DNA from 2 places in the Paenibacillus sp. FSL H7-0323 genome. Region 1 is predicted to be linked to the other one. Evidence: riboswitches for the same ligand, from Rfam matches in the RefSeq annotation. Region 1 holds a riboswitch; the other holds the start of a gene.
The links. A riboswitch is a leader RNA that binds a small molecule or an ion and turns the genes downstream of it on or off. The one in region 1 is predicted to bind preQ1.
Positions count from the first base shown of each region.

Region 1 (3,975 bases):
ATGCTGAATAAGCGGCGCCAGTAATGCCTCCGGCTCAAGTGTACTTAATAAGCCACCCATTCTGCCAACCGGTGTACGTTTTGCCATGACAATTACTGCTTCTATCATATCATCGCTCTTTTCACATAGTCTTTCATCGCTTGCCGGGCAATTTTCCCGCTACTTGTATAGATAAATTCATCCACGGTTAGCAGCTGCTTCGGCGCTTTGTAGCTCGCTAAATACTGGCGGCAATAATTCTTAATTTCTTCGACAGATAAATGCTGTTCTCCGCTCCACTTCACGAGGGCTATCAGCTGTTCTCCCCAGTAATCATCAGGCACGCCAAGCACCATCACTTCATCTATTTCCGGAAGAAACTCCAGCACCCTCTCTATTTCTTCCGGATAAACGTTCAGCCCTCCGGATATGATTTTATTCTTCAAACGTCCCGCCATATATAAATAACCAGCTTCATCCTGATAAACATAGTCTTCTAAAACAAGCCATCCCTCTCTAAAAGCTGCTGCTGTCTCATTCGGCAATTGATGGTAGCCTAAAAATATCATATCACTACGCACATATAGCTGCCCAATCTCCCCAGGAGGGACTTCCCGGAACTGGTCATCACGAATGGAAATTTGCACCCCGGGATAAGGTTTGCCTACAGAGGTCGGATTATGCTCGGTCAGAACATTCAAATAACTAATATAGCTCGCTTCTGAAGAACCGTAGGATTCATAAAGCCGCGCTCCACCAAACACTTCCATGCCCCTTTTCTTGGACAACTCCGACCACTTTGCACCTGAGCTAATAATCGCATCAATCTGTATCTGCCCAGGTACAGCCTGCTGCATCATGGATTCGATCATTGTTGGTACGACGAACAGCACCACGCCCGGAATTTGCTGGCACAACTCTAACACCTGCGTGGCACTAAATTTTTGTGTGATATGAAAGGTTGCTCCACCATATAGACTCTGCATTACGGCGAATAAGGATAGGGAATGCACAAATGGACCTGGTGCCAAAACATCCTTCATAGCGTCCAATTCAAAAGCAATATTCGAAACCTCAAAGCTTTTTAACCATGATAAATGGGTACGCATATAACCTTTGGGCAATCCGGTTGTGCCTGAAGTAAAGCCAATAAATAATAATTCATTCGTCTCATCCAACTCAGCCTCCGGCTTCAGGGCAGCCAGCCACTGATCATAGGAACCTGTTCGTTCATTTGAGAAGGTCAGCGTTGGGATCGTTTGATCCTTGAAAACCAGATTCTTTGCGGCTTCCGGCTCGGCAAAAATCATTGTCGGCTGGCACTGCTCTATAATAACCTGCAGTTCATTAGCACTCCACTTGGGATCTAAGGGAATGGGAACACAGCCCGCATAAATCGCCCCCAAAAAAACCTCAACAAATTCAATACGATTCGTAGATAAAATCGCGATTTTGTCATGCCTCAGACCCTTTTGCTGTAAGCCATTCGCGATTCTCCGCATCGTTTTTACTAATGTGGCATAGGTATGACTTGCTTGGTCATGGGTTAAGGCAATGCTGTCGGGCTGCTGTGCTGCATGACGCAGTATAGGAACTACTAGATTCATCCTGATCACACCTGTTCGTAATTTCTGTGACTACCGATTATATACATTCTCTTCAATCGGACTGCCCCGCAAGTCCAGCCCAAACTAAAGGATATGTGATAAGCGCCATCGAAGTCGCTCCTGTTAAACTAACCCGCTAGAATTGCTACGATAGCTTATTTTAGCTTTATATTATTTTTATGTACACATCTTTCATGTAACGATTAAGTCCATCTTACAACGAAAAAACAGCCAGCACGCATCGATTATGATCGGTACGCGCTGGCTGTATTGTTGTTTAGTCCTTCTTTTGAACGGATGATGGTGAACCCTCTTCAGCAAAAGTAAAGGTTCTGGCGATATATAAGATAGGTGTGCTTACTGCGGTTAGTAAGAACTTCGCTAGATAAGTCGTAAGCAAAATTTCAAGCCATACATTCCAGTCATACAAGCCCGCAAACGCAATGGTACAGAAAATAAGTGTATCCACAAAGGAGCTAATCATCGTACTACCGTTGGAACGAATCCACAGCTGACTTGAGGTGCTGTAATATTTACGAATCCAAGAGTACAACCGAACATCTAGGAACTGACTAATGAAGTAAGCAGTAAGACTACCCAAAGCTAGTCGAGGCATCAGCCCAAAAATCGTCTCTAAAGAAGACTGAGCGATATCGGTCTCCTGCGGCTTAAATACTAATACCATCTGCATAATGACTGTAGTCATAAGCAAGGTGAAGAAACCAAACCAGACCGCTTTACGTGCTTCCGCTCTTCCGTACTTCTCATTAAGTAAATCGCTGGTCATATATAAAGTGACATACATCGTATTTCCGAGTGTCATCACAATATCAAATGGCATAGCAATCGTCTTAGCTACCTGAATGTTAGCAATTACAGTAGCAATACCTACCCAGGCGTACATTCCACTTTTCCCGAACAAGCGGTAACAGAGTAGAAAAAAAGCAAAATTGACAATAACAAATAAAACTCCCCACAGCAAATTAAACATATTACTGAAATTCCTCCTAGTTTTGTTTACGCGGGATGGTTACGAACCGCGGCTTACAATATTAAATTTTCGGAACAAAACATTAATACTCTATCACAATAGCGCTTAACAATCCATAAAAATAATATTTTTATATGAAATTGGTAGTTCCATTTCTTTTTTTTCGCCAATTATCTAAAATAGTCAGCAATAATTCATTTTTTTCAGAAAAAAATGCTCTATAGGACAAAACTTTCACTATTCATCCAGAGGTTAATTCTATAGAATAGTATCAAACACCTTATTCCCGATCCATTTAGTAGAAATATGACATAACTATGGAATATATCTCGGGTCGCCAATTTCCAGCAGTTGGCATGGAGTATCTAGTGAAGACTAAAAAAGAAATGACCTCACCGTCCATAAAAAAAGGAGAGAACGATATGTTTCGTATCAAGCATTCGATCAGTCGCAAATTTACGCGTTTATTATTTGTTGTTCTGTTGCTCACGTCTCTTTTGTTAAGCACCAGCTTCTATTTTATCTCTATCAGTATCTTCAACAGCTATGTTATGCCGCAGATTAACAAAATCCTTACTGCCGCTGCTCAGGACGTATATAAGAATCTCAACGTAATGCACGCCCAGCAAACCCTAAATAAGAACGATCAGTCTGCCACCAATCTCGAGTTCTATTTTCAGGAAAAGAGGAAACAACATGGAGTGGAAACCATTTTTCTGGTCAATCTGAAAGGGAAAGAAGCTGAGATTCTATCCGCAGATCACGATGCAAAATTGCAACGGGCAGAAAGTGTCACCGTATCCTCTGCAATGCAACAAGCCTCTAAAGGAAAAACTGGACTAAGCGATACATATAGCGACGCACATGGTATACATAAAACAGCTTATATCGGTATTCCCGGAAGTACGATGGTTATCGGTGTAAGCAGTGACGTAAGCTTCATTCAAGAAAAAACAGACAGTATTCTATGGACAAGTGCCGGAATCACACTTCTGACGTTGATCATCGGCCTAACTGGTGCATGGTTCATGAGTGTGCGTATAACACGTCCAATCTCAAAACTGGCAGCTTATAGTGCCCGGCTCGCAGAGGGAGATTTCACCGAAGAATTATCAGTTAAAGGAAATGACGAAGTTGCACAGTTGTCCGTAAGCTTCCAAGCGATGACCCAACGCCTGAAAGAAATGATTGGACATGTACTGGTAACCTCTAATACTGTCGTTGCGGATTCCAACTCTTTAAAAGAACGTGTTGAGGTTCTCAATGATATGGCGGAACACTCCAGCTCATCGGTAGTAGAAATCGGCAAAGGTAGTACGACTATCGCTAGCAGTGCATCAGATAACTCGAGAGCAATGGAAGAAATCAATTTAGGCATTCAAAGTATTGCCTCAGCAG
Region 1 covers NZ_JBBODB010000001.1:6,307,943-6,311,917, reverse strand. The annotation lists gene MHH89_RS28200 (thiolase family protein) at 1-108, opposite strand, end outside; gene MHH89_RS28195 (AMP-binding protein) at 105-1,586, opposite strand; gene MHH89_RS28190 (queuosine precursor transporter) at 1,864-2,577, opposite strand; PreQ1 riboswitch class I at 2,588-2,633, opposite strand; gene MHH89_RS28185 (methyl-accepting chemotaxis protein) at 3,000-3,975, shown strand, end outside.

Region 2 (3,975 bases), 4.6 Mb from region 1:
TTACGAGCTTGCTGCCTATAAAGCTGTGTAATTATCATCTAAAAACATACAACGAACAGGCTCCCGTCATTGACAAGGGAGCCTGTTCGTTGTTACAGTTGTGGTTGCCTACAATTTCATAATAACTCTTTAAAATAGATCAAGGACCATCATTTATACATGGTTAAAGGAGCATGAAAACATGAATATTGACAAAATTCAAGATGATCTAGAGCAGCTAATGACCGCAGGAATAGTGAAAAGTCATGAGAATTTAAAAGATCACGTGTACACTAAAATGGGCGGCAAAGCTGATATTTTGGCTGCACCAGCTACTTATGATGAAATTCAAAAGATCGTTACATATGCAGAACAAAATGGGATAACCCTTACGGTACTTGGGAATGGCTCCAATGTGATTATCCGTGATGGAGGGGTACGTGGAATCGTTCTGCAAACAGCAGGACTTACCGAAATGGGAATTCGCGACAATCTCTTATATGCGCAATGTGGTGCCAAAATAATTGATGTTTCCAGATATGCGCGTGATAAGGAGCTTACGGGTCTTGAGTTCGCCTGTGGCATTCCAGGAACAGTTGGTGGAGCGCTCTATATGAACGCAGGTGCTTATGGCGGTGAGATCAAAGATGTCCTGCATAGTGCACTAGCTATAAATAAGAACGGGCAATTGGTAACTCTGCAAGGAGATGAGCTGCAATGGGGATACAGAAAAAGTGTATTCGCAAGCGGTGAGTATATTGTACTTGAGGCCAAATTTGCTATGACTTCCGGTGATGTTTTAACGATCAAGGCAAAAATGGATGAACTAACTTATTTACGTGAATCGAAGCAACCGCTTGAGTATCCATCCTGTGGGAGTGTATTTAAGCGGCCTCCAGGCCGTTTTGCAGGTCAGTTAATTCAAGAGAGCGGCTTACAGGGTACAAGAATCGGCGGTGCTGAGGTATCCAAGAAGCATGCGGGATTTATTGTGAATGCAGATAATGCAACAGCCAGTGATTACATCGGGCTAATCCACCATGTAAGAGCGACTGTGAAGGATAAATTCGGTGTAGAGCTGGAAACGGAAGTGGAGATCATTGGAGAAGAATAAATGATAAGCAAAAAGAGCCCGCAGATCGCTGTGGGCTCTTTTTGCTTATCATAATCATGTTCGTTTAATCTACTGAAAGGGTGTAATTAGCTCTGTCCGTAGTTATTTCTGCCTTGCGGTCGGCTAAGTCTACGATTTGAAGACCTTCAACAGCTAAATCATAAGTGGATTGTGGCAGGGATACCAGTTCACCATCGGCGTTAAGTGTGCTGCCGAAACCTCTTAATATCAGTGCACTTCCAAGATATTCATCAATTACGTCGTCTGCACTCCGGAAATCTACGGACTCTAAATTGAAATGAACTTTATCCAAATCACGAAGTTCTTTCTTTTCAATAGCGATTGTTACATTCAAATGATTGTTAAGCCAATCCATAAGCTGCTGTATACTTTGTTCCATAAAATGCTCCCACCCTTAGCTCGAAGATTATTATGAATAAGTTACCCTTTTCTTAGGATTTGAATCCTTTTTTTTGCCACATCTTAATTAACCATATGAATAGTTTATGTGATTAAAAAGAAATCCGCGATCAAATTGCCGTGGTTTTTGAGCTTCCTAATCTCTACATACGCAGGTCTATCCACGTTAATCTGGAGTTATTTGCTGATCTATATAAGGTAACAGTAAAGAGTAGAACTTGTCAGGAGCGGGCTACCCATGGTATAGTTCAAGACGCAATATGCTTTAAGAAGAAGTCTGCGCTAAGTTGTGCAGGAGAGGTTCGCGAACTCCCTCTATAAAAAACTAAGAATATATTAAACAGTACAAGCGGTTGCTGTCCTTTATCCGGACGTTGCTTCCGTTTCTTCTTAGTGGAGCCAAGTTTTCGAAATCTCGTTCTTCTTTCCATTACCGGCCAAGGCCGAAGGAAAAGAGAGGGGTTTTTTGTCGTGTCAGAAGGAAGATTGAAAGAGGAAATGCAAGAAGTTACTTTGCTTGGTAATCAGGGAACACAGTACAAGTTTGGTTATGATCCAGACATTCTGGAGGTGTTTGATAACAAACATCCCGGGCGTGATTATTTTGTTAAATTCAACTGCCCTGAGTTCACTAGCTTGTGTCCTGTAACGGGTCAGCCGGATTTTGCCACGCTGTATATTTCGTATATTCCTGAACAAAAAATGGTGGAGTCCAAATCATTAAAGCTGTATCTGTTTAGCTTCCGCAACCATGGTGATTTTCATGAGGACTGTGTCAACATTATTATGAATGATCTGATCTCACTGATGGATCCGCGTTACATTGAGGTATGGGGCAAGTTCACTCCGCGCGGAGGCATTTCAATTGATCCTTATTGCAACTATGGAAGACCGGGTACGAAGTATGAGGCGATGGCGGAACACCGCTTAATCAATCACGACCTCTATCCAGAAAAAGTGGACAACCGCTAAATTCCAACTTGTGATAAGGAGAGATTCATATGAACAAAAAAGCACTCGTCGTATTCAGCGGCGGACAAGATAGCACCACTTGCCTGGTTTGGGCATTGCAGCAGTATGAGGAAGTGCAGGTAGTTACTTTCAACTATAATCAACGTCATGCGGCTGAAATCGAAGTTGCAACAGCGATAGCAGCTAAGTTTAATGTAAAACAGCATATTCTTGATCTGGGGCTGCTCAATCAGCTGGCACCCAATGCACTTACCCGTCAGGATATAGATATCGTGGCTGGTGAAGGAGATGAGCTTCCAAGTACTTTCGTCGATGGACGGAATTTGTTGTTTTTATCTTTTGCCGCAATATTAGCTAAACAACTGGGGTACTCCCATATCGTCACTGGGGTTTGCCAAACGGACTTTAGCGGTTATCCGGACTGCCGTGATGTTTTTGTGAAATCATTGAATGTTACGCTGAACTTATCTATGGACTATGAGTTTGCGATCCACACTCCCCTAATGTGGCTGGATAAAAAAGAAACGTGGAAAATGGCCGATGAACTGGGGTATTTTGATTATGTTCGCGAACACACACTGACCTGTTACAACGGTATTATTGGCAGTGGCTGCGGTACTTGTCCAGCCTGTCTATTGCGTCAGCGTGGTCTTGAGCAATATGAGGCGGAGAGAATGGAGGCCGGTTCTTAATGCTTAACGAGGTTTCAGTCTGCAAAATATTTACGTTCGATGCGGCACACCAGTTAGTGGGACACAAAGGGAAATGCAGCAACCTGCACGGACATACTTATAAGCTCGAAGTAGTGCTTAAGGGCAAACCTATGGCCGCGGAAGGCCACTCGGATGAAGGCTTCGTCATTGATTTCAGCGATATCAAAATGACAGTACAACAAAGCCTTGTAGATCGTTTAGATCACGCTTTTCTTGCCATGGGAAATGAACCTGTGTTAGAGACGTTAACGAATACGGGCTCCAAAGTAGCCTTGTTGTCTTTCCGCACCACAGTAGAGAATATGTCTTCATATATTGCCTACAAGCTTAAGCAAGCAGGGTTGCCTTTGTACTCGGTAAAGCTATGGGAGACTCCAACCTCTTGGGCAGAGGTGCTGGCTGAAGATGTTCCGGATGAAGGGCCATCCTACCGTTTGTATGGAGGCTGTGACTGTGAGTAAGATTCCTGTCATTGAAATGTTCGGTCCAACTATTCAAGGCGAAGGTGCGGTAATTGGAGTGAAGACAATGTTTGTCCGCACCTATGGCTGCGATTATCGTTGCGGCTGGTGTGACTCCGCTTTTACTTGGGATGGTACGGCTAAGAATAAGGTTCGCATGATGGAAGCAGAAGAAATCATAAATGAATTATTGGCATTAGCTGGAGATAATTTCGACTGTGTTACGATTTCAGGCGGTAATCCTGCCTTGATTGGTGAAGGAATGGGTACCTTCATCAAACTGCTTCATGAGCGTGGAATAAAAGCAGCGATAGAA
Region 2 covers NZ_JBBODB010000001.1:1,693,197-1,697,171, reverse strand. The annotation lists gene MHH89_RS07775 (ABC transporter ATP-binding protein) at 1-31, shown strand, start outside; gene murB (UDP-N-acetylmuramate dehydrogenase) at 182-1,093, shown strand; gene MHH89_RS07765 (hypothetical protein) at 1,158-1,493, opposite strand; PreQ1 riboswitch class I at 1,805-1,848, shown strand; gene queF (preQ(1) synthase) at 2,012-2,485, shown strand; gene queC (7-cyano-7-deazaguanine synthase QueC) at 2,515-3,177, shown strand; gene MHH89_RS07750 (6-pyruvoyl trahydropterin synthase family protein) at 3,177-3,659, shown strand; gene queE (7-carboxy-7-deazaguanine synthase QueE) at 3,652-3,975, shown strand, end outside.
Region 2: linked by a shared signal. The riboswitch ahead of queF (preQ(1) synthase) and the one ahead of MHH89_RS28190 (queuosine precursor transporter) in region 1 are both predicted to bind preQ1.